DNA from 2 places in the Fictibacillus sp. b24 genome. Region 1 is predicted to be linked to the other one. Evidence: predicted binding sites of a transcription regulator. Region 1 holds the regulator's gene; the other holds the start of a gene.
The links. Region 1 encodes LexA, which represses DNA repair genes until DNA is damaged. Its sites were predicted from a motif close to CGAACATATGTTCG; they were not measured.

Region 1 (12,635 bases):
ACTTTGCAATTGTTCTAAAATTTTCGTTTTCATCGTGCCAGTGTGGCCTTCAAGTACGATTATCTTTCGAGGAGTCTTTATAAATCTTTCAAAAAAGGATTCGATCTGTTTTCTATACGAACGAATTCCGCCTTCAAGCTGCAAACATTGAATTCCGATCATGTTCATCGTTTGAGCGATGCTTTTGGAGCGTAAACCGCCTCTTGCACAGTAGATTACCACTTTTTTATCTGGGTTTTTCTTCTTTTCTGTTTTTATCTTTTGAAAAAGAGCAGGCAGCTTTGGACCAACAACTTCAAGTCCACGCTCTATCGCTGCCTCTTTGCTCTCTTGCTTATAGAGCGTTCCAATTTCTGCTCTTTGTTCATTTGTAAATATACTAAGGTTAATAGCTCCTGGAAGATGATATTCTTCATATTCTTTTGGAGACCTTACATCAAAAAGCAAATATTTATCTAAATCCAAGTCATTAATGGAAATCGTCTCTAAATTGTTCACGGCCATCATCCTTTAGTTGCTGCTATCAATAGCTATAGTAGAACGAAAACAAGCACCCGATTCATATCAGGGTGCTTGTACAACACTTACTTCATTTGCTTGTTCATAGCCTGCATCATTTGGTTAATTTTCTTTTGAGAAGGCTTTTGACCCATCTGCATCATCATCACACGCAACATATTTTCATTAATCGGTGGATTTTTTTGTAAATAACTCATCATATACTTGCGGGCAATAAAAAATCCGATCGCAACACCTGCAATCAGTGAAAGTGCACACACAAGGATTATCATACCAGTACCCATTGTTAAAACTTCCTCCTTCATGTTGTCTAGAACTAGTTTACTACAAGTTTACCATCACATACAAGATTTGATAGAGATTTAAGTGGCATATACCATATTCAATTTAAACGGAGAGAGCCATCCGTATTTTCTTTCTCCATAATCCATAGCTAAAAAATAGGATTCGTAATGACGCAAAGCCTCAAAAATGATGGTTTCCGCTTCGAAATTTCCGATGCTGTATAGATGTATGTATTGATCAGACAGTTCCAGATGTACAGTACTATCTTTGCATGACAAAGAGTAGGTTTCTCCTTCTACTCTCCAATCGTGCGTACCGCTCAAGCTTTCCCAAAAATGCTTCTCTATTTGAGACACTGCTAATATTGTTGTAATGTAACTCACCTGTTTTTGCAAAATCGTTTTAGAGATTCCTGTTGATCGCTGTTCTTCAAAAAATAATTGAAACAGTTTATTTTCTTTACCATAGTAGGAATGAGCAACTTCTTTTGTTATTAAATAAATAAAAAATTCTCTCATGAATAAGCTCCTTTCCGACTGCTTTCTAGAAAGTATATACAAAAGTTTAAGAAAAGCTTGTCTAAAAAGGAGAGTAAAAAGCAACTATTTTTGTCGAAACAGAAAGAAAAGAAGGTTTCCACATAGAAAACCTTCTTTCAAAATAAGCAATTATTGATTTAACATATTTTTTACGCGTTTTACAACATTTTCAGGAGTAAAACCGAATTCTTTTTGAATCACTTCTCCAGGAGCTGATGCACCAAACGTATCAATCGTTAATGTTTCTCCGTCTAGACCAACATATTTATGCCAGCCAAGTGAAGCTCCCATTTCAATCGCCAAACGCTTCGTAACATGCTTTGGAAGAACAGATTCTTTATATTGATTATCTTGCTTGTCAAAGCTTTCCCAAGAAGGCATGGATACGACAGAAGCCGAAATTCCTTCTTTTTTCAGAAGTTCTTGTGCCGCAACTGCAATACTCACTTCTGATCCTGCAGAAAGTAAAAGCACATCTGCTTCTGAATCAGCTGGTGAAACCACATAAGCACCACGCTTAACGCCTTCATAAGCCTTTTCTTTCGTATTAGCCAAAATCGGAAGATCATGACGGCTAAGCACTAAAGCAGTAGGCTTATCCTTGCTTTCTAATGCCACTTTCCAAGCTGCATTTGACTCATATCCATCTGCTGGACGAATTAAGTTAAGGTTAGGCATAGCTCTAAGTGATGCAAGCTGTTCAACTGGTTCGTGTGTTGGCCCATCCTCACCAACCATTACGCTGTCATGTGTTAAAACGTAAGTAACCGGAAGTCCCATTAGAGCAGATAAACGAATAGCAGGTCTTACATAATCAGAGAACACGAAGAATGTTCCGCCGAATACATTCAAACCTCCATGAAGTGCCATACCGTTTAGTGCAGCCCCCATAGCAAATTCACGAACACCGAACCAGATGTTGCGTCCGCTGTAGTCATTGCGGCTGAAATTAGCTTCTCCTTCAATTAGCGTTTTATTGGAGCCCGCTAAGTCAGCGGATCCACCGAAAAGTGATGGTACACTTTTAGCTAGAACGTTAATCGCTTTACCCGAGGATGAACGAGTTGCGATTGCTTTATCGAACTCAGGAAGATCTTTATCCCAGTTTTCTGGCAAGTTGCCTTTGATTGATTGCTCTAGCTCTTCAGCTAATTCTGGATATGCTTCTTTATAAGCTTTAAATTGCTTATTCCATTCTTCTTCTTTTGATTGTCCTTCACTTTTTAACTGCTCAAAGTGAGATTTAACTTCTTCAGGAACGTGGAAATCTTGTTCGAACGTCCATTTGTAAGCTTCTTTCGTTAATAAAATCTCGTCTTTACCAAGTGGTGCACCGTGAGAAGCTGATTTACCTGACTTATTCGGTGAACCATGACCGATAATGGTTTTCACTTCGATCAGTGTTGGTTTGTTTAATTCTTCACGAGCTTCTGCTAATGCTTTTTCAATCTCTTCTAAATTTGTTCCATCTTCCACATAAAGAACCTGCCATCCGTATGCTTCAAATCTTTGTTTAACACTTTCAGAGAATGAATGATGAAGATCGCCATCTAACGAGATATCGTTTGAATCGTAGAGTACAATCATTCTGCCTAATGCAAGATGACCTGCTAAAGAAGCAGCTTCAGCTGAAACACCCTCCATTAGATCACCGTCACCACAAATGGAGTAAGTATAGTGATCGATAACTTCATGTCCATCACGGTTATATTTTGCTGCTAAGTGACGCTCTGCCATAGCCATACCAACAGCCATTGCAATTCCTTGACCAAGTGGGCCTGTAGTTGCTTCAACTCCAACAGTGTGACCGAATTCTGGATGCCCTGGAGTCTTGCTTCCCCATTGTCTAAAATTCTTAAGGTCATCAATTGTTAATCCATATCCACTTAAGTGAAGAAGACTGTACAATAGCATAGAACCGTGTCCTGCTGATAAAACAAAACGATCACGGTTGAACCATTCAGGATTTGCTGGATTGTGATTCATAAATTTTGCCCAAAGGCTATAGGCCATTGGAGCAGCACCCATAGGCATACCTGGATGTCCTGAGTTAGCCTTTTCAATACTATCAATAGATAGTGTTCTTATCGTATTAATTGCTAATTCATCAATATTACGTGACAAAAAAATCATCCCTTCATATGTACTAAACAGTTTTGACTTTCATAATAAACGTTCATGTCCATTTAGACAAGATAAACACTTTATAAGCTATTGTTATTTTACCATTCCCCTATGAAAACATACAAAAACCGCCTGATACTTTCCAACATTCTTGTTGTTGTAGTACAGACGGTTTCAAGTTTTATGCGATTCCTGGGATATGACAAGAAAAGTAATCCGTTTGCTCATCGTAATCAAGTTCCATATTTTCAACAAACCATTTTTCTTCAGATCGAACAAAAAAACGAAGGCCATCAACTTCTTGGATATAATCGTTTTCTTCAGGAACTGCAGGTGTCACACCGAGTGAAAAACCTCCTGAGTCTCCACTTCCTGCATATTTCACAAAGAGTCTCAAACCCTCTTTAGCATCTAATTTAATATCCTTATAAAGATTAGCAGCTGCACTTGTAATTGAAAAAGTCAAAATATTCTCCCCTTTCAAAGTTGTTATATAACAGTATATACTAATATGTATAGATTGCAACAGAAAAAAATGCCTATTTACAGTTAAGTAAATAGGCATTCTATATTATTGTTTAAGGTTCTTTTTATTATCTTTACTTCTTTTTAATTTTTCAGGTGTTACATCATCACCGTTAGGGTCTACAAAAGTCATACCGTGCAGATCTTGAACGAAAGACTTGCGGAAGACTTGTAAATACTCTTCTCTTAACTTTTTTTGTTCTGCTTTTTCTGCTGATGTCAATTCCGTTTGTTTTGACTTTCTAGACAGTTCATTTATTCTTTGCATTTTATCTTTTGATAACATGATTTAAAAACTCCTTTTGCAGCATTCTTCATTCTATCCTACAGCAGTATGAAAGGAATTTCTAGTTATCTGTATTTTCCATGTGTTCTTTGTATCTTCTATGTACGGTGGCTTTTGATACATTGAAACCTAATCCTTTTAGCGTTAATGCTATGTCATGAAAAGTCAGTTTCATGTTCTTTAAGCGAACAATTTCAGAAATTGGCACTTCTTTTTTGTCTCGCCCGCCACTTGTGTTGTTACTTAAATTCCTCTGCGGTTTATAACCATCTTTAACCGCTTTTCTCATGCCGCGCCTTATTTTCATATTGTGAAGCTTACGTTGATACTCTTCCACAGTGGAGACGATCTCCAGCACCATTTCATCTGCTTCAGTCAACGTGTATTCTCCGTTATTGGACAGTGTATAAACTTTAATATTGTATTTCATTAACTGATGGAGAATAGCCATCTTTGCCTTTCCTCTTCCTAGCCGAGTATCATCTTGAATGAGGAGGCAGTTAATTTCACCGTCTCTTGCCAAATCAAGCACGTTTAATAATTCTTCGCGATCAAGCGAATATCCGCTTGCCCTCTCACTAAAACATGCTATTACTTCAAAACCAAATTGTTTTGCTAACTTTTTTAATTCAGCTTCCTGTCTTTCAATAGATGTGAGTTGTTCTTCTTTTTCAGTACTTACTCTACAGTATATAATAGCTTTCATTTGCCCAAAACCCGCTTTGTCTATTTATTTACTGGTATGATTACTTTCTGCCCTGGAAATACAGCTGACGCATTTACGCTGTTCTTCTTTTCGACCCATTGTATAAACTCCCAGTTGGAATAATGGTGTTTGGCGTTATATTCTTCGGAAAGACTCCAAAGTGAATCTCCCTCTTGTATGGTTACTTCAATATATTGAGCTTCTTGTGATGCAAGATTTGATAACGTAAAAAATATACCACCTAACAACCCTAAAAATACAATAACATGCATTGTCCCTTGTTTCATTGTGATATCCCCTTCCGACAAACGTTTGTTCGCATCTTATGATATTATAATAACTGGAACGTTTGTTCGGTGTCAACTAATTTTTCGAACTTATGTTTGTATCTCTTTATTCCCCATGCTATACTTTTTATAGATAAAAAATTCGGTGAGGTGCTTAAAATGACTAAGTTATCCAGACGACAATTGGATATCCTGGCTTTCATAAAAGAGGAAGTTTCACAAAAAGGATATCCCCCTTCCGTTCGAGAAATTGGGGAAGCGGTAGGTCTTGCTTCAAGCTCTACAGTTCACGGACATTTAGCTAGACTTGAAAAAAAAGGGCTTATTCGCAGAGATCCAACAAAACCTAGAGCGATTGAAGTATTAGGCCTTGAAGACAATATTCCTTCCGTTCGTTCAGTCTCTATCCCTGTAATCGGTAAAGTAACAGCGGGGCTTCCAATAAGTGCGATCGAGAACGTAGAAGAATATTTTCCATTGCCTGAACATGTTGTAGGTGACGAGAATGTGTTTATGCTGTCTGTAGTCGGAGACAGTATGATTGAAGCAGGTATTTTTAATAAGGACTTAGTTGTTGTAAAACAACAGCCTACTGCCAATAACGGAGATATCATCGTAGCTATGACTGATGAAGACGAAGCAACGGTAAAACGGTTCTTTAAAGAAAGTAATCACATTCGTCTGCAGCCAGAGAATTCCTCGATGGAGCCGATTATACTGCAAAGCTGTACGATACTAGGTAAAGTAATCGGAGTATATAGAAGTATTCACTAATTAAAATTAAACATAAAGAGAAGCAGCTTCATGTTAAGCTGCTTCTCTTTTTTTATGGCATCATCGTTAGTTCCTCTCACCACTCGCCATCTGTATGAATAAGGTGTACGGATACCCATATAGGAGGAATGAATCATGTACTATAATCCTTATGAACAATCAAGAAACCAAAATGGTAACACTCAATATATGACATTAGTAGATCCCTTCGTTGTGAATCGCCTGCGATCCGTAGTAGGTAAAGATCTAGTTGTAGAAACAACTAAAGATACGATAAGAGGTGTACTAGTCGAAGTACAACCCGATCACATTGCTTTAAGTGCTGGTAACGACTCCACTTTTTTTGTTCGTATCCAGCAAATCGTTTCGATTATGCCAATTTAATGGAACATTTTCATACTTATAATGCATAAACAATAATCCCCTGACAACAAATATGTCAGGGGTTATTTCATTAATCACTTTTCAATTGAAAATCAATAGGATCAAAAATATCTAAGATTATTGACTTGATAAAAATTATTCCATTGTTGAAAATTGGATTAAAATACAAATCTAAACAAATAAGATCACCTTTAAAGTGAAGCGTATATAGAAGTATTCATTAAGTTTGAATATTTGCGATTAGACAAGCTGTAAATACAAATGAACGGCTTGTTTTTTTATAAAAAAAATCAATTTAAGTATATTTTCATTTTCCTTCATTCTCTTCCGATTTCCTTCACGAAATATGAATAGGCTTTTTCTTCCGCCTGCTTAAGGTACACGGTCTAACAAGAGTAATTTGGGTAAATCGCATTGGTGAACAACCTATTCTCATATAAAAAAAATGAATATAATGAAACAATTGATGTAAGAGATTAGGGGGCTAAAGAATAGATTAAAAAAAGATATTAACATCGAAGAAAGTAGGATTTATTCCTAGTATCAAAATAAAATAAAATAAATAGGTGATTAGATGACAAAAAACGACAGGTCTGATAATAAAAAAAACTGTTTAATCGGTCCTTTAAATACAACGGAGCGCAATAAGAAAGCATTTCAAGTTCGTCTTGAGGCAGCGGCTTCCCAAATGAAACTTCCTCTCACTAAACATCCATGTAATGGTGACGAACAATTGTATCCAACTAAAATTGGCAGCTTTTCTAAGGGGTTGCCACATAATTCCCTTGGTGAGGTCGACCTCCAGGCATATAGCCAACTTATCAAGGCCTTAAAGACAGGTAAGAAACGCCATTTTGAATCCATTCCTCTCGGCGGTGACGTCAAGCTTGCAAATCCTCAAGCCGCTTACGCATTTGATCTTGCGGGAACTGATTGCCACAACTTAGGTATCGCTGTACCTCCTTCCTTTAACAGTGCTTGGGAGGCTGGTGAAATGGCTGAACTATATTGGCAAGCGCTGACCCGCGATGTGCCTTTTCTTGAGTACGGCACCAATCCACTCACCTTGGAAGCTGCTTCAGATTTATCCTCATTTTCTGATTTTCGCGGACCGAAAGCAAACAGCAAAGTCACAACTGGTACACTATTCCGCGGAGACACACCTGGTGAATTAACAGGTCCATATATCTCCCAATTTCTATTGAAAGACATCCCCTATGGTGCTACAACAATCGTTCAACGATATCGTACAACTGTGACAGGATCTGATCATATGACCTCATATGAAAAATGGTTGGATATCCAGAACGGCTCAACTCCAGCGGCACCTTTATTCGACCCTAAACCCCGCTATATCCGCAATGGAAGGGACTTAGGTGAATATGTTCATCAGGACTTTTCCTTCCAGGGTCCGCTTTCCGCTTGTTTAGTTCTGTTGAGTTACGGCATAGGAGCATTAGATGAATCCAACCCCTACCATAAATCTGTAACCCAAGGTGGTTTTATTACCTTCGGGGCCCCACATATTCTTGATTTAGTTACAAAAGTGGGGCGGGCCGCACTTGAGGCAGCCTGGTTCCAAAAAGTCCTTGTCCACCGTAGATTACGTCCCGAGGAGTTCGGAGGACGCGTCCACAACCATATGATAGGTACACAATGCTACCCGATAAACTCAGAACTTCTCAATTCCAAGGTAATTTGTAAGGTATTTAAAAAGTTCCGCAGCTACCTGCTTCCTATGGCCTATCCTGAAGGCTGCCCAATCCATTCGGCTTATCCAGCTGGCCACGCAGCCATCGCTGGGGCTGGAGCCACTATTCTCAAGGCATTCTTTAGAGAATCGTTTGAGATTCCAAAACCAGTCGCCGCCAGTTCGGATGGCCTCTCATTGCTTCCTTATTCAGGAGAACCTTTGACAATAGGCGGAGAATTGAATAAACTTGCCGCCAATATCTCCCTCGGCCGTGATACAGCCGGCGTTCATTGGCGTTCTGATGGGATTGAGGGGATGAAACTTGGTGAAGCCGTCGCAATAAGTATTCTTAAGGACTACAGGGAGACCTATAATGAGAAATTTTGTGGTTTCTCATTCACTAAGTTTGACGGAACTCCGATCACAATCAAATAGGTTAAATAGTTGCCAATTGGAATAAACGATGAATCTGTCGCTGATATGAAGAGATATGTTAAGCATTTTTTAGGACATATCAGCATTCAAATTACAACAGAAGAGTATATAAATATAATATTTTTTGGTCACATTTTGGCAGAGACAAATTGATACTAATATTACGATATGGACCAAAACAGAAAAACCCCTGACACTAATGGTATCAGGGGTTTACACGTTTTAATACATTCTCACATACTGTTCGCGTTCCTAAGGGTGAACTTGTGTACGGAACATATCCCGTCTTTTTTATCCTTTTAAAAAAGCTGATATTATTGCCATTTCAATTTAAAGATCTATTTTATTAATTTGGCCCGATTTTGGTCTGAATTTGTTCCAATAAAAATAGAGGTAATTTAGATTAATAATAGATGTGAAATGTAAAAAATTATTCCTATTATTCTTCCACAAACGCACCAGATGGCCAATGGGCGCTTCAGTCCTTTGTCTTATTGCTTTTAAGGCTAAGTTGTCTTGGGTTTATTCCCCTTTACCATCAGCTTTAGTTTCAGCTTTAGTTTCAGCTTCCTTGGACTGATTCTTCATCCCGATCCTTTCCTGCAGTTCAGTAAGATCAATACGCAACGAGTGGATTTGATCAGTATGTTTGAGGTTCTTCTCTTGCAATTCCTGAATATACTTTTGCAATCCCTTTTGTATCTCCTGATGACTGACAAGGACATCTGTCAAAGACAATTGTTTGTTATCAGATCTCTTTATCCATGTATCTTCAACCAAAATGCCTTGCTCATGAAAGTACTGATACGATTCCGTCAAGTTTTCCCACTCAGAATCGGTTAATTGTAAAGGATATGTCACCCGATCTGCAAGAGAACCAGGTGTTATGTTATTAATGTCCAGACTTTCCGAAAGTCTTTGATTCTCACTAGCTCCTTTCCAAATGACCAGACATAAGATGACTGCTAATACAATGACGCTTATCCACCGAATGATGTTCATGCAATCCCTCCTCGCTATGATATATGAACAAAGAACTTGTTGCGTGTAACTATTCATTCACACTTTATCTATCGGGTCATATACAAAAGGTGTAGGTGGTGACATATGCTCAATTTGCTAAAAGGAGCATATGGAAGTCGCGTTCCGGAGTAGTTTAGGTGTCTGTTTTCTAATCTGGGGTCATATTTGTTCATCTGCGAAATGAACCCATATAGGATGGAGGTTATTCGATGAAAGCATCGGTATTTGCATCTCATCTAGATGATGAAGTTTTAGGAGTAGGCGGTGCCAATATCAACCACTTAGAAGCAAAAGATATCTACGTGTTCGTAGTCATTGAAGGCTCTTCCACAGAATGGGAAACGCAGGCACAGAACCGGTTTATTCCAAACGTCAATCTCGAAATCACGAATCAACTGAAAAAAAAGCAGAAGGCGATCTCCCATTATCAATTCGATTTACGTCCCTACACCGCTGCCTCCTGGGGGAATCTTATCGGTGTGGAAGTTGCTGAACCTTTTATGCCTATAAGAGATGTAAACAGGAAATCATCGAAATGAACAACCAGCAGCTGAAACGTTTAATGGATGTTATAGGATCTTTTATACTTCTCGTGATTCTCGGACCTTTGCTTCTACTGGCATCGATTGGTGTTCGTTTAAAGCTTGGTCCCCCTGTTCTATATACACAGTGGCGTCCGGGACTTTATGAAAAGCCATTCCTCCTTTATAAACTCAGGACCATGAAATCGATCACAGGAGTTGACGGAGAACTTCTCCCAGACAAGGAACGGCTCACTCCTTATGGAAAATGGCTTCGGAAGTTCAGCATTGATGAAATCCCTCAGTTGTATAACGTTTTGAAGGGCGACATGAGTCTTGTAGGTCCTAGACCATTATTGTTGGAATATCTTCCTTTGTACACAACGAACCAGCGTAAAAGGCATAATGTTAAACCAGGATTGACGGGATGGGCCCAAGTGAACGGACGAAACCAAAACTCTTGGGATCAAACCTTTGCTTTAGACCTGTGGTATGTCCATAACCAATCTCTTTGGCTCGATATAAAGATTCTTATAAAAACCATCCCGATAGCATTAAAGTCAAAAGGAATCAACCATCCCGGCCATGTCACGCGAGATCAGTTTAAGGGGCATAAAAAGTGTAAGGATCCCAAAAAACACCCCTTCGAATGAAGAATTTACAGCGTGATTTAGTTAAGTTACTTATTTTCAGAAAGGGAGAGAATCTATGAATAAAGGTTCATTAAGTTTATGGGGTTTCTTAGCCGTTATTTGGGAAAGAGGTTGGATCATCGTTCTATTTACTTTAATTTCTGTTTTAGTCAGTGCTTTAGTTTCTTATTATGCCCTCACACCTATCTATGAAGCTAAAGTGGACGTTCTGATCAGTGGAACTGAGAAAAACTCGGAAGAAGAGAACATTGGATTAAATACCACCATTGACGAATCGATAAAGCTAGTACCTACCTATCAGGATATCGTCCTTAGCCCTCTCATTCTGAAATACGCCCAATCCGAACTGAATACTGCCAATAATAAAAACATCATTATCAAAAAAGAAGATGTGAAGATAGTCACAAAAAACGATTCTCAAGTATTCAGTATTATTGTTTATCACGAAGACCCACAAATAGGTAAGCAAATTGCAGATGCCCTAGCTAAGGCATTCAATCACAATATCGATTCGCTCATGAATCTGAGCCAATCCAACGTGAAATTGTTGAGCGATGCGACTGTATCCCAAGATCCTGTGAAACCTAATCCGATCTTAATTATGGGAATTACTTTTATCACTTCTCTCATCGTTTCTGTATGGATCACGCTCCTTATACACAACGTCAAACGTATTAGAACTTCTGTTTAGCGATTGGACATTGAAGGAGAACGCTTATGTATCTCATTAAAGACAGTTACGTACTCTTTTTGACTTCAGCTCTTTCAGCGTTAATCGCTTTCTTATCTGGGATCTGGCTACGTAACATTCTCGGTCCTGAAGAATATGGAATGTGGCTAGTTTTCTCGCTGGTCTTGACCTATGGATATGTTATGCATTTAGGTATTCTAGACAGCTTCAACCGTGACATACCACTCCTTACGGGCCAAAAAAAACATGAACAAGTAGCCCATATACGGAACGTCGTCTTTTCCTGGATGGCTTTGTCTGGCGTGTTATCTATAGTGGCCGTGGTTATAGTTTTATTTATGTACATGCCACTGGCAACAAAAATATTTGCGGTGATTGCGCTCCTGTTAATCCCTATTCAAAATATGACCCTTTACCACAATGCAATTTTTTTAACTATGCAGGAATTCAAAGGCGTCGCTATGATTCAGTTCATCATTGGTTGTGTCCAATATATTCTAATGACCGTTTTCTCAGTGTACTTAGGATTGCTTGGATTGTTTATAGGAGTCGTATTAGGAAATATTCTGGCCATTACGTATGCGCGATTCCGACTCAAATTCAGGTTAACATTTACACTAGACAAAAAATTGTTAATAAAAATGATGAGTATCGGTTTCCCGATTACCATGGTTACAATTTTTCTCAGTGTGTTTACAACACTCGATCGATTAATAATATTATATTTCTTTGATTCGACTGCCGTTGGTTTTTACGGAATTACAGCGTTTGTCTATCAAGGAATAATGGTGCTTCCTAAAGTCCTTCATCAGGTTGCCTATCCTAAGATTAGCTACACCTACGGAAAGGTTAAAAGCAAAAAGGCATTAAAGAAATTAATTTTGAATCCTACTGTCTACTTATCTTACTATAGTCCTTTCACTCTTGGTGTCATCTATTTAGGACTTCCTTCTTTTATTAATAACTACATGCCTCAGTATGATGAAGGTACCCGTTCGGCCCAGATCGTTACAATGGGGTTGTTTTTCTTATTATGGGCTGCTCTTTTTTCACATTACTTGAATGTCGTTAATAAACAATGGCTACAGTTAAAATTATTGATTATCGTAGTAATCGTAAACATCCTTCTAAATATAGGCTTTGTGCTTCAGGGGTTATACATTGAAGGGATCGCCTTAGCTACCTCCATC
Region 2 (12,635 bases), 440 kb from region 1:
GTACGGATAAACAAGAAGAAAGCCACAATGGTTACTGAAAATAATCCGATGATCTCAGGGGATATCCAGTCGTATTGATTGCCTGCCCAAGTAAAAGAAAGCAGAAGGGGGACCATCGTAAGTGTTAATAGAAGAGACCCTGTGTAATCAATGGACTCTTTTTCTTTTCTTTGTACAGACGGAAATAAAAAATAGATAGCTGCAAAAGCAACTAGACCGAACGGAAGGAAAATCCAGAACACCCAATGCCAATGAAAGTGATCAACAATATATCCTCCTAATGTGGGCCCGAACACACTCGCTAATCCGAACACGCTGCTCATGATTCCTTGCCATTTGCCTCGTTCGCGAGGAGGGAACAGGTCACCAACAGCTGTAAAAGCGGTTGACATGATCATTCCGCCGCCAAGCCCTTGTATACCTCGATATGCAATAAGCTCAAGAATGCTTCTAGATACTCCACATAACAGCGATCCAATTGTAAAAACACCAATTCCTAAAAGGATAAAAGGCTTTCTGCCATATATGTCAGACAGTTTTCCGACGAGGATGGCCGTAATGCTGGAAGTGAGCATGAAAATTGTAAATACCCAGCTGTAGTATTCAATTCCGCCAAGATCAGCAATGATTTTAGGCAAGGACGTTCCAACAATTGTTTGGTTTAAAGCAGCAAACAGCATAGCCGCCATGATGGAAAGCATAATAATGACTTTCCGTCGCATTTCTAGATGTTCCATTTATATTCCTCCTATTCATGTGATAAATAGTTAATAAAGTGAAGTAATTTCAAAAAGCAAAACTGCTTTAATTAATCCAGCAGTTTTGTTGAAGAAGCTATCATGCGTTTCATGTCTTCATCAGTCAGGTTAGCAAACTTTTTTTCTAAATACTTATTTTTAATTTCATCCATTTTTTTAGCGATTTCTTTACCGTCTTCTGTAATTTCCAGATATACGATTCTGCGGTCTGAATCTGAACGAACACGCTGAATATAGTTTTTTACAACAAGGCGGTCTGTAACTGCGGTAATATGGCTTGACGATACCTTTAATTCATTGGCAATTTCAGATGCCATTAAAGGACTCTGGTTATATAGAGTCTGCAGTACAGCAAATTCGTTGCTTGGAATATAATCCGAATACACTTCGTTCAGACCTTTTCGTAACGTACGGAAAAGTCTTCGTAAACTCATTTCAAGTTCGCGTTCTAATTCATTTCTTCCTTGGGATTGCCCTCTATTCTCCATTTTAACACCCTTGCTTTTTGTTTCTTCTATTAGTATATGATAATTTATATTTAATAAGAAAGAAAGTAAAAGGTTTGAGGGGAAGTTTATGATGAAGAATTCAACGTTGTTTTTTGTGCTTTTAGGATTTGGTTTCTTAATCGGAGCTGCATATTGGGTTTGGGCGATCACAACGCAATCACCACCTGGAGGAATGTAAAAAGTTGTTTTATCTTACGCTGTGCTTTTGAAAGTGGTGGGTTTCCGCTCTAGGTGACTTCTCTTCATGGGGCGGGTGAGCCTCGTACGGTAGGACTTTCGCCACCTTGCGCATTTTACAACTTTTCAATGGTGAAAGCTACAGATGTAAAAGTCTTTTGGAAACGCTCTTTTCTAAAAGATTGTTGCTTTCAAATGTTATCTTCTATGATTGTTGATTGAAGTGTAAGATGCGAGACTCCTGCGGGACAGGCGGGCAGGTGAGACACTTAAAAGTGAAACGAACGAATGTGGCTCACCGCCCAGTGGAAAATAACCAAAAAATAACGAGCCGCTTATGGCTCTTTTTTTGTGTTTAAAAACATTTATAAAGTAGGTGTAAAATTTCTGGAGGTGTAAAGATGAAAGAAAAATACAAAATTACTAATCAATTTATTAAAAATGAATGGAAGCAGCGTCCAGGCGGGAATCGCATTCCTAAATATGCTGTAGCTCATGATACAGGTAACGCTGGTTCAACAGCTCGGCAAAACTATAACTATTTCAATAGCAAGCACTTAGAAGCATCTGCCCATGTTTTCATTGATGATAAACAAATTCTTGTAATCATTCCGTTGAATGAAAAAGCATGGCACGTACGTTCTGATGTCTCTGATGCAAACGAATGGGGAATAGGGGTCGAACTTTGCTACGGTGGTGCTATTCAATTTCAAGAAGCATACAAACGGTATGTTTGGTTTTTTGCTTATTTATGCGAAATGTATCAATGGGACCCAGATCGTCATATTAAAGGCCACTTTCAACTGGACCCAAAACGGCGAACAGATCCGTTGAATTGTTTTCATCAATATAGTAAGACGTTTCCTTTCTTTATTGAGGATATAAAATATGAACAAAAGAAACGAACCGTCAATACAGAAGCATTTAATGAGACCATAACATCATCTGGAAAGCTTTTTAAAGTGCAGATCGGGGCATTCTCTTCTCGGGAAAACGCAGAAAAGCTTGCATTGAAAGCGAAAGCAGCGGGGTTTGCTGTTCATATTGATTACATTTAAACCACTATTTTCTCTTTTTTCCACGTATAGTACACAAGTGCGATTCCGATCAAAACAAACAGAGGTTCAAGAAGATTTGCTTCAGGACCGCTGGTAATACGATGTAATTGAAACACCCAGTGAAACAAGATGTTATCTACCGTTAAAAACAAGCCGATCGCAGCTAAAAATCCATGAAAAAATGATGTGCTGTAGCGTTTGAAGATATACAACAGAATCAGAAATAAAATGAAAACTCCTAAAAATACTGCTCCAATTCGTTCGCCTGCTGTCACAGCTTTAAGCTCCCAGGCAAAAGCTCTAATTGACCAGTGAGACATAACAAATAGACCGAATAAAAAGCCGAACCAAATCTTCATAGTAGCTCCTTCCTAAACTATCAACAATTTACGACATGTTTTTTGTGAAAATAGGTTTTATATCCATTTAATAATGGTATATAAGTAGGAGGTATGCAATAATTTTTTGTTTATATAGGGGGATATAGATAAAATGGAGCGCCAATTGAAAGAATTGGGGAAAAAGATCATTGAAAGTAAATATGATCTGGCGAAGAAGATTGATGAGGTTCGAGTACAGCATGGTGAAAATCCGCCCGTTCTAACAGATTTTGTGAAAGAACTTCGTGGAGAATTATTCACATATTTTGGAGAAGCACTATATGAAGATTTTAAAACCAGCGAAGAACGGTTTATCAAGTGGGGAAGGAAGAATGGCGAACTTGCGGTTGAGTATGAAGTGCCTTTAGATACCGCACTAAACAGTACGAGATTTTATCGGATCGTGCTGTGGGACTTTATCCGAAACGAGATTAACAATGAAAAGTTTTCAGCCGATACTGTTTTAAAAGCAGCGTCAATCATTGATCCGTTTTTAGATGAAACCGTTCATGCTTTTAGTGTAGCTTATGTAGAAAACAATAACAGAGTACTCGGATTGGCCCGAGAAGCCATTGAAGAACTCTCTGTTCCAGTAGTTAGACTGACGAGATCCGTCGCTGTTCTTCCTCTTGTTGGAACGATTGATACTCACCGATCTAAGTTAATTATGGAAACATCACTTCAGAAATGTATGGAACTAGAAGTTGAGCATCTGTTTATCGATCTGTCTGGAGTACCAGTCATCGATACGATGGTAGCTCATAACTTATTTAAAGTGATTAATTCACTTAAGCTCCTCGGTGTAAAAGTTACGTTAAGCGGTATGCGGCCTGAATTAGCGCAGACGGTAGTATCATTGGGGATCAGTTTCGAAGGGTTTTCCATTGCGGGTAACTTGTATCAAGAGCTAGAGGCAATGGGAATCGGTCTTCAAACCAAATAAAAATCTAAAATACCTATCTTTTATTAGATAGGTATTTTTTTCTTGTATAAAAAGAACGTTTGTTCGCATATAATAAATAAAAAAGGAGGTTGCTTCATGACTAGCATGTTTTTAAGATGCATCCAGGAAAGGACTGCGGTGGAGATGATTTACCTTTCGCGAAAAGGGAATATTTCTCACCGAATGATCATTCCATACTCACTTCACGGAGACATAATTAAGGGCTACTGTTCAGTTAGAAAAGAAATCCGAACTTTTCACATAAGAAATATATTATCTGTACAATTTCGTTTTTCGCCTTCTTAAGATTGGAGGAATTGTCGTGCAATACGGAAGCGAAGAAGAGCGTTCGCTCATTGAGAAATTTGTGATGTATCCGATTTTACTCACAGTGTTTAATCGGGACCTGCAAATTATTAACGGCTCTCCATTAAAGTTGAGGCAGCCATATGTCGCATTAATCGAACAGATTATGAATCAAATTAGTAAAGATCTATATGATGTTAGAGTTGAACTCCGAAAAAGAAGAATAAAGGTGATGGATGGCAGGCGTGAAGCAGATATTACTGAATACGAGATCTTCATTAGAGGGTACCGTGAAATTATGCGATTCCCGAACGTTCATTTGAAGAACAAAGCCGAAACGCTTATGCTCTCCTACCTTCATGTAACAGCGGAATAAGCCAGAACACATTCAGGTTTCCTTTTTCATGCCAACTGTATACAATGAATGCAGAAACATATGATGATAGTAGACCATTAGAAATTGAGGATCCGAATGGAACATTTTATTCAGCTTGCCAGACAATTGAACAGTGAAATCATGATTGAGAGCCAAAGTCCGTTTGATCCGGTATGTCCGGTAAATACACCACATCCTTGGCAGATGCTAGGCTGCGGTAATTACGCGGCTGTTTTTTTACATCCAGAATATCCCGATTATGTCGTGAAAATTTATGGCAGGGACGAACACGGTCTGCTGGATGAGAAGAAAGTATACGAACGTTTAGGCGATCATCCCGGGTTTTCTGTTTGTTATTACACGGAAAGTAGGTTCTTGATTTTAAAACGAATCCAAGGTATTACGCTTTATGACTGTGTGCATAAAGGAATTAAAATACCTGAACATGTGATTTTTGATATTGATCAAGCCTTAAGTTATGCAACGGAAAAGGGATTGCAGCCTAGCGATGTACATGGGAAGAATGTGATGATTTCGGGTAATAGAGGAATTATTGTGGATGTATCTGATTTTTATAAAAAGGAAGATTGCCGCAAATGGAAAGACTTGCGTAAAGCGTATTTTAAGTTTTACAAAAAGACACTTTACCATTTCCCTGTAAAAATTCCTTATTTTGTTTTAAATGTTGTACGGGTAGGGTATAGGTACTATAGGATGTTAAAAATTTCTAAAGACTACAAATAATAGGATGAAATACCCATATAAAACACTGGCTAAAATTACCTATATAGTATATAATATCTATAAATCAATAGAAACCTTTGTTATTAAGGGCAAACCAGTTGAAAAGCTGGGACGCAAAGCTATGGGCCTAAAGTATGGTGAGACATGCAATGGCAGCCGGTTGCCAAAGGGAAGCGGACTAATGTTTCGATAGCTGTTGGATCTGGGAGGTATATTCTTAAGAGATGTGTATTTATTGTAAATACATGACCACTTAGGAACAAAACTGACAAAGAGATTCAATGTCTATCAACATTGTATTAATGCTTGAGAGGCAAGAAGGTCGAGGAAGTGAAGTTCAGAGGAGCGGAATGTATACGAATACATGAGCACCGGATGAACAAAACTGACAAAGAGATTCGATGCCTATCAACTTTAATTAAAGCCATTCCCTTTTTGGGTAATGGCTTTTTGTATGTAATTTTTCAGGATTTGAGGGGTTGCAGAAATGGAAAACTTCCAACTAGACTTGCGCACACTCAAAAGAAACTTGTTTTCAAAATTTATGGAGTCTATTCCAACCATGATACATACTCACAAAGAGCATCTCGGACAATATGATGACTTTCATACGTTTCTGAACGGTTTTGTTGAGCAATACGAAAAAATATTAGTGAAGTTTTTACGGGGTATCGTTCATGCGGTTTTTTTGCCGGAAAAACGTTTTGAATTATTTTTAAAACAAGCTGAACAAAAGGCTTTTCGGTCTGGTATTCATTTTTTAAGACATCAGCGTATTCCGCATCAGACACTTGCTTGCTTTACTAATAGCGTCAGTGAATCTGTTCTGCAGCAAGTAAAAAAAGAAGCAAAAAATGAATCGCATGTTGTTCAACTTTTCATGTTGGACAGATGGAACCGTATATCACATCGGTCAGTTACTGGATTCTTAAGCGGTTTTTCAGCAGAGCAATTTAAAGATTTGAAAGAAATAAGTATTCGTGACCCGTTGACCAACCTTTATAACCGTCGCTACTTCTATGACTGTTTGGAAAAAGAGCTAAAGAAAGCGCACAAACTTAAACTGCCGTTAACACTCGTTATGTTTGATATTAATAACTTTAAACTGATAAACGATGAGTATGGGCATCTTGCTGGAGATGAGATCCTTCAACAGATCGCTGAGCTTTCAAAACGCTTAAAATTGTTTTCCGGATTTAGATTTGGAGGAGATGAATTTGTATTTCTTCTACCGGGAATTTCAGAAGCGGAAGCGTATATCCTTGTTGAAAAGATAGAGAGTCAATTGATGAGTTGGAACAATTCTATTTCACTCGCTTACGGTGCAATAGAACTTCTTGCAGATGCATGTGAAAACATTGATTATTATCTTCAACTGGCTGACGAACGAATGTATACGAACAAACGAGAAGTGAAAACGTGCGAAACGTAAGAAAAATATGATGAAAATTGATTTATGTAAAATACAGGAACCGTGTGCTATAATTTCCTAATATAGCATAGCGTGAAGGAAGATGACTACATGAGAGAATGGTTTGTAATAACGGAACACCGGTCTGAAAACATATCTTCTTTATTGCGGTGGTTCTTTTTAGTTCTTTGCATCCCTATATTTTACTATCCTCCTATTTCAAATGTATTGAACTATGAAACAGATACGTTTCCATTGCTATTGGCGATCGGAATACTATATATGACCTCAACGCAAATCGTATTACATAAATGCCATGAAAAATCCGTGTACTACCGATTTTTTACAAGGGGTGGCATTGTTTTTGACTATATAGCTTATGCTTGGCTCATGCAGCTGTCTGGAGGAGCAGAAAGTCCGTTTGTTTCAGTCGGTTATTTAATTGTCATTCATGCAGCTCTTTATTGGAGATTGAAGGGAGCTTTCCTTTTAGGAGCAGCAATTTTTAGTACCCTGATGTTCTTTTTTATAACAGACAGTGGCTATCAGGACACTATGGCTTCCTTTGAATTTTTTATGAAGAGTTGTTTCTTGTGGCTGATTGCATTATATGGCGGTATCATCGCATCTAAAGAAAGACAGCACTATCTTGAGAAAAACATGTATCAGCTTCAATCCGAACAAGACTATTTAACAGGGTTGCTTAACCACAGAAAGTTTCAAGAAGATGTATTAGAAAAAACAAAACAAAATAAGCCTTTCACTCTTGTCCTTTGTGACATTGACCGATTCAAAAATTTTAACGATCAGCATGGCCACTTGATTGGAGATGAAGTGCTAAAGCTCGTGGGAGCAACCTTTAAACGGTATATCTCTATTAAAGACGGTGAAGCTTATCGGTATGGCGGTGAAGAATTTGCGTGGATTTTGCATACAGCTAGCCAACATGAAGTGAAAAAGATGATTGAATCCATCAATAGTCACTTAAAGCGATTTCCTTATACCATCGGAAACGAACCGTTACCAGTAACATTGAGTTATGGTATAGCTATTTATAAAACGGGTGAAAAGCCTGCCGAAATGATCCAAAGAGCCGATATGCTTTTATATGAAGCAAAGTCATCAGGAAGAAACACGTTAAAACTGGATACCATCAAAATGGAGGAAAATCAGCTAATGATGTAGCGGTTTTCCTTTTTTATTTTGGCTCATTTTAAAGGGTTAGTACTATGAAATAAAGCCAAGAAGCAGTTGATTTCCGTTTCAGGTGCTCGCTTTCCGCGGGGCAGGCGGTGAGCCACATTCGTATGTTTCACATTAAGTGTCTCACCTGCCTACCTGTCCCGCAGGAGTCTCGCACCTTCCACTACAATCAACTTTTCAACGAAGCAACAATCGTTTAGAAAAGGCTAGAAAGTAATTATTCGCATGTACCTCAGAGTGTTCATATTAAAGAATTCATTGTTACTTTTGAAAGTTGATCTCCGTTTCAGGTGCTCGCTTTCCGCGAAGCAGAGGGTGAGCCACATTCGTATGTTTTCACTCTCGAGTGTCTGACCTGTCTAGTTGCAGTGGCTTACCCCTCCAGGTCAAAAGTTAAATGGTCCGTCATGAGCAAAGTGCGCTTTGCTAGCCCATCCACCTTTTGCTCATCATCACTTAAAACTTTATATGTATGATTTTGCTGGATGGCCCGCTTGTCGGCGCTGAACTTTTTGAACTGTCTGTTTGTCCCGTAGAAGTCGGCAATATTAAGCTACAACCAACTTATGAACTTCCAACTAGCAACAATCCTAAAATATTGTTGCTTAAGACATCACTGACAAGTTGATTGTAGTGTAAGACGCGAGACTCCTGGGGGATCAGTGTGACAGGTGAGACACCTAAGGGCGCATAGCGCCGAGGTGGCTCACCGCGCACCTCCCGGAAAGCGAGCGTCTGAAACGGAGATCAACCACTTCCAGAGCAACTATGTAGTCACACAAAAACATTTCTTTTAAGAAAGCTATCCTTTAAATACCAGCTGTAAGTACTCGTTTTTGAGGATAGGAGCCTTTGCCGTCCTACTAGATTATGAGATAATAGAAACAGAATATATGTACGGAACAGGGGATGAACAAAATGAGTTTGCAATATATCTTGGGACGATCCGGCAGCGGAAAGTCCCACTCTGTCTTTATGGAGATTCAAAGAAAACTTAAAGAGAATCCATCCGGAAATCCAATCATCTATCTAGTTCCAGATCAGATGACCTTTCAATCAGAATACAAGCTTGCATCCACCCATGGATTATCTGGTATGATGCGTGCGCAAGTGTTTAGTTTTTCGAGACTTGCTTGGCGTGTTCTTGGTGAGACCGGGGGCATGACAAGAATGCATATCACCTCAACAGGCATAAGAATGATGCTTCGGAAAATTATTGAACACAAAAGAGAAGAACTGAAAATATTTAAAAAAGCATCAGAACAAAGCGGATTTTACGAACTGCTTGAGCTCATGACAACAGAGCTGAAACGTTATTGTGTGAGTTCAGAAGACCTTACGTGGAACGCGGAAACGCTCACTGCCTTAGGTCAAAAAGAGAATAACAAGAAGGTGCTTCAAGACAAACTTTCAGATCTCAGCATCATCTCAGGTGCACTTGAACAAGCACTCGCTGGCAAATATCTTGATTCTGAAGATTATTTAAGACTGCTTCAAGAGAAGCTGCCTTATGCTGAGAGTATTAAGAATAGCGAGATTTACATAGATGGATTCCATTCTTTTACACCTCAAGAGCTCGAAGTTGTGGCAGGTTTAATGGCACATGCAAAAAAAGTCACGATTGCACTTACAACAGATGAAACCATTCAACTAGATACAGATCCGCATGAACTAGACACATTTCACATGACAAAAAAGACGATTGGAGTTCTCACTGAGCAAGCGAAAGAACTAAATGTGGAATTGGAAGAACCGATCTTCCTTCGCGAAAATCCTAAATTCTCTTCTCGGGCGATTGCTCACATTGAAGAGCAATATGACAGGAGACCTGCTGTTCAATCATCGGACTTTGATGGGATTCATGTTGCAGCTGCTGTAAATGTAAGATCAGAAGTGGAGGGTGCAGCAAGAAAGATTGTGGAGCTTGTAAGGGATCATGGATATAGATACCGTGATGTAGCCGTTACAGTCCGAAACGCTGGAAGCTATCAGACACTTATTGAGACTGTTTTTTCAGACTATGGAATTCCTGTTTTCCTGGATCAAAAAAAGTCCATGCTTCATCATCCGCTCATTGAACTCATTCGTTCCTCTTTAGATGTTGTTTTAAAGAATTGGCGGTATGAAGCCGTTTTTCGTGCGGTTAAAACAGATATGCTCTATCCGCTTGATGAGATCAGAAAAACAACCTCTGAGATGAGAAGGTGTATGGACGAACTCGAAAACTATGTATTAGCGCTCGGCATTCAAGGCAAGAGATGGACAGATCCTAAGCCTTGGAAATATAAAAGATTTAGAGGGTTTGAGTCAGAAGACTTCGGTAAAACAAGCCGCGACGACGAAAAAGAACAACTGATCAATGATTTGAGGGACATGATTGTGTCTCCTCTAAGTCGTCTATCAAAAGGCCTTTCAAACAGCAGAAGTGTTATAGATTATTGTAAAACCCTTTATCAGTATTTAGAAGATCTTCATGTCCCGATGAAACTTGAGCGCTTAAGACTGCAAGCGGAGTCTTCAGGGAAACTGAGGGCAGCATCTGAACATGGCCAGGTTTGGAACGCAGTGTTAGGTCTGCTTGATGAAATGGTAGAACTTACGGGTGAAGAAGAACTGTCAAAAGATACATGGATGCAGATGCTTGAAACGGGGCTTGAAAGCATGAAGTTTGCCCTTGTTCCGCCATCATTAGATCAAGTTTTAGTTGGAACGATGGAGAGATCAAGATTTACCGACGTAAAAGTTAATTTCGTGCTTGGTGTAAACGATGGTGTGATTCCTCTTAAGCCAAAGGATGATGGTTTGTTATCAGAAGACGAACGAGAAGCGCTTGAACGAAATGGAGTTGTTCTTGCGCCGACATCACGAAGGAAACTGCTCGATGAACAATTTATGATTTATCTTGCGTTAACAAATGCTAGTGATCATGTGTTTGTTTCGTATGCACTAGCAGATGAGGAAGGCAAGACACTTCAGCCATCAATGGTTATTCAGCGGCTGCGTGATCTTTTTCCGAAGTTAAAGGAAGAGCTTTATCAAAATGAACCAGTTCTTGACGAGGATATTGATTTTGTGCAGCATCCTGTAAAGAGCATCTCCTTTTTAAGCACACAGCTGAGAGAATGGAAAAAAGGGTATCCGATCTCAACCGTTTGGTGGGATGTTTACAACTGGGTTATTACAAATGACCAATACGGCCATTATGCGAAAAGGGCTTTATCAAGTCTGTTTTATTTTAACCGTGAAGCACCATTAAGCTCTTCAGTATCACAGGATCTGTATGGTGAAAAGATCTTGACGAGTATATCTAGGATGGAGCTTTTCCAGTCTTGTCCGTTTTCACAGTTTATGTCGTATGGATTAAAACTGAGAGAACGTCAAATGTACAAACTCGAAGCACCAGATATTGGGCAACTGTTTCATGCTGCGTTAAAACAGATGAATGATGCCCTTCAGCAAAGAAGAGTTTCTTGGGGAGATCTTTCAAAAGGTGATTGTTACAGGCTGGCAGGAGATATTGTAGAACTGCTCGCACCGCAGCTTCAGCATGAGATTCTTTTAAGTTCGAACCGTCATCTTTATATAAAAAAGAAGTTGAAAGAAGTAGTTGGAAAGGCTTCACACATTTTAAGCCAGCATGCAAAAGCGAGTGGATTTACTCCTGCTGGTCTTGAACTGGCATTCGGAGCTGGCGGAACATTGCCGCCGCTGATCTATAAGTTACCGAACGGAACAACGATGGAAGTGATTGGACGCATTGACCGTGTCGACACAGCAAAAAGCTCTAAAGGACTTCTTATGCGTGTTATTGATTACAAATCGAGTTCAACAGGACTGAACTTAGCTGAGTTGTATCATGGAATCGCACTGCAGATGTTAACATATCTCGATGTAGCTGTAACACATTCGCAAAATTGGCTTGGCGAAGAATCCGTGCCGGCAGGTGTTTTGTACTTCCATGTTCATAATCCGATCCTAAATGAAAAGAAGCTTCTTAGTGTGGAAGAGATTGAAAAAGAAGTGCTGAAGAAATTTAAGATGAAAGGTCTTGTACTTGCAGAGCAAGAAGCCGTTCACCTTATGGACAGTACGATGGAGGACCGATCTTCCATCATCCCTGTAGCTTTAACACAAAAAGGATTTCACAAATCGCATTCTTCCGTTGCTACAGCCGACCATTTTCATACGATGAGAAAGCATGCCAGGAAAATGGCAGTGAATAGCGGCGCAGGCATCACAAGCGGTGTTATTGATATCTCGCCATATGAAATGAAGAAAAAAACACCTTGTAAATTTTGTTCGTATAAACCTGTCTGTCAGTTTGATCAGACGCTTGAAGAAAATCAATATAGAGAGCTTCGACCTGAAAAAGATGAAGTTATCTTAGAAAAAATGCAAGAGGAAGGAGGAAACCTCAATTGAAAACATTAATTCCTAAACCTGAAGGTGCCACGTGGACGGATGAACAGTGGCAAGCGATTCAAGCAAGAGGCGAAAATGTACTTGTTGCTGCAGCGGCAGGGTCTGGTAAAACAGCAGTTCTCGTAGAACGCATCATTACGATGATCCGCGAAAAGACCGCAGATGTTGACAGACTGCTTATTGTTACGTTTACTAACGCGGCAGCAGCTGAAATGAGAAAACGGATAGGGGAAGCGATCGATAAAGAATTGTCGCAAAACCCTTCTTCTCTTCATTTAAGAAGACAGCTGAATCTGATAAACAAAGCTTCTATTTCTACACTTCACTCATTTTGTATTGAGGTGCTAC

Region 2: the regulator LexA is predicted to act here: its motif matches at 8,752-8,765, upstream of addB (helicase-exonuclease AddAB subunit AddB).

What each region holds. Positions count from the first base shown of each region.
Region 1 is NZ_JAUCES010000005.1:2,024,557-2,037,191, forward strand. Features, by position in the region: gene mnmH (tRNA 2-selenouridine(34) synthase MnmH) at 1-507, opposite strand, end outside; gene QUF49_RS10425 (YneF family protein) at 585-803, opposite strand; gene sirA (sporulation inhibitor of replication protein SirA) at 882-1,322, opposite strand; gene tkt (transketolase) at 1,473-3,476, opposite strand; gene QUF49_RS10440 (HesB/YadR/YfhF family protein) at 3,649-3,933, opposite strand; gene QUF49_RS10445 (DUF896 domain-containing protein) at 4,039-4,278, opposite strand; gene QUF49_RS10450 (YneB family resolvase-like protein) at 4,340-4,984, opposite strand; gene yneA (cell division suppressor protein YneA) at 5,005-5,271, opposite strand; gene lexA (transcriptional repressor LexA) at 5,431-6,045, shown strand; gene QUF49_RS10465 (YuzF family protein) at 6,181-6,429, shown strand; gene QUF49_RS10470 (vanadium-dependent haloperoxidase) at 7,004-8,557, shown strand; gene QUF49_RS10475 (hypothetical protein) at 9,080-9,559, opposite strand; gene QUF49_RS10480 (hypothetical protein) at 9,790-10,119, shown strand; gene QUF49_RS10485 (sugar transferase) at 10,131-10,754, shown strand; gene QUF49_RS10490 (YveK family protein) at 10,810-11,445, shown strand; gene QUF49_RS10495 (oligosaccharide flippase family protein) at 11,472-12,635, shown strand, end outside.
Region 2 is NZ_JAUCES010000005.1:2,463,188-2,475,822, reverse strand. Features, by position in the region: gene QUF49_RS12750 (MDR family MFS transporter) at 1-737, opposite strand, end outside; gene QUF49_RS12745 (MarR family winged helix-turn-helix transcriptional regulator) at 809-1,246, opposite strand; gene QUF49_RS12740 (hypothetical protein) at 1,675-1,803, shown strand; gene QUF49_RS12735 (N-acetylmuramoyl-L-alanine amidase) at 1,846-2,502, shown strand; gene QUF49_RS12730 (DUF2243 domain-containing protein) at 2,499-2,861, opposite strand; gene QUF49_RS12725 (STAS domain-containing protein) at 2,995-3,825, shown strand; gene QUF49_RS12720 (hypothetical protein) at 4,148-4,507, shown strand; gene QUF49_RS12715 (serine/threonine protein kinase) at 4,604-5,251, shown strand; cyclic di-GMP riboswitch class I at 5,330-5,419, shown strand; gene QUF49_RS12710 (GGDEF domain-containing protein) at 5,739-6,683, shown strand; gene QUF49_RS12705 (GGDEF domain-containing protein) at 6,774-7,847, shown strand; gene QUF49_RS12700 (hypothetical protein) at 8,338-8,493, shown strand; gene addB (helicase-exonuclease AddAB subunit AddB) at 8,784-12,287, shown strand; gene addA (helicase-exonuclease AddAB subunit AddA) at 12,284-12,635, shown strand, end outside.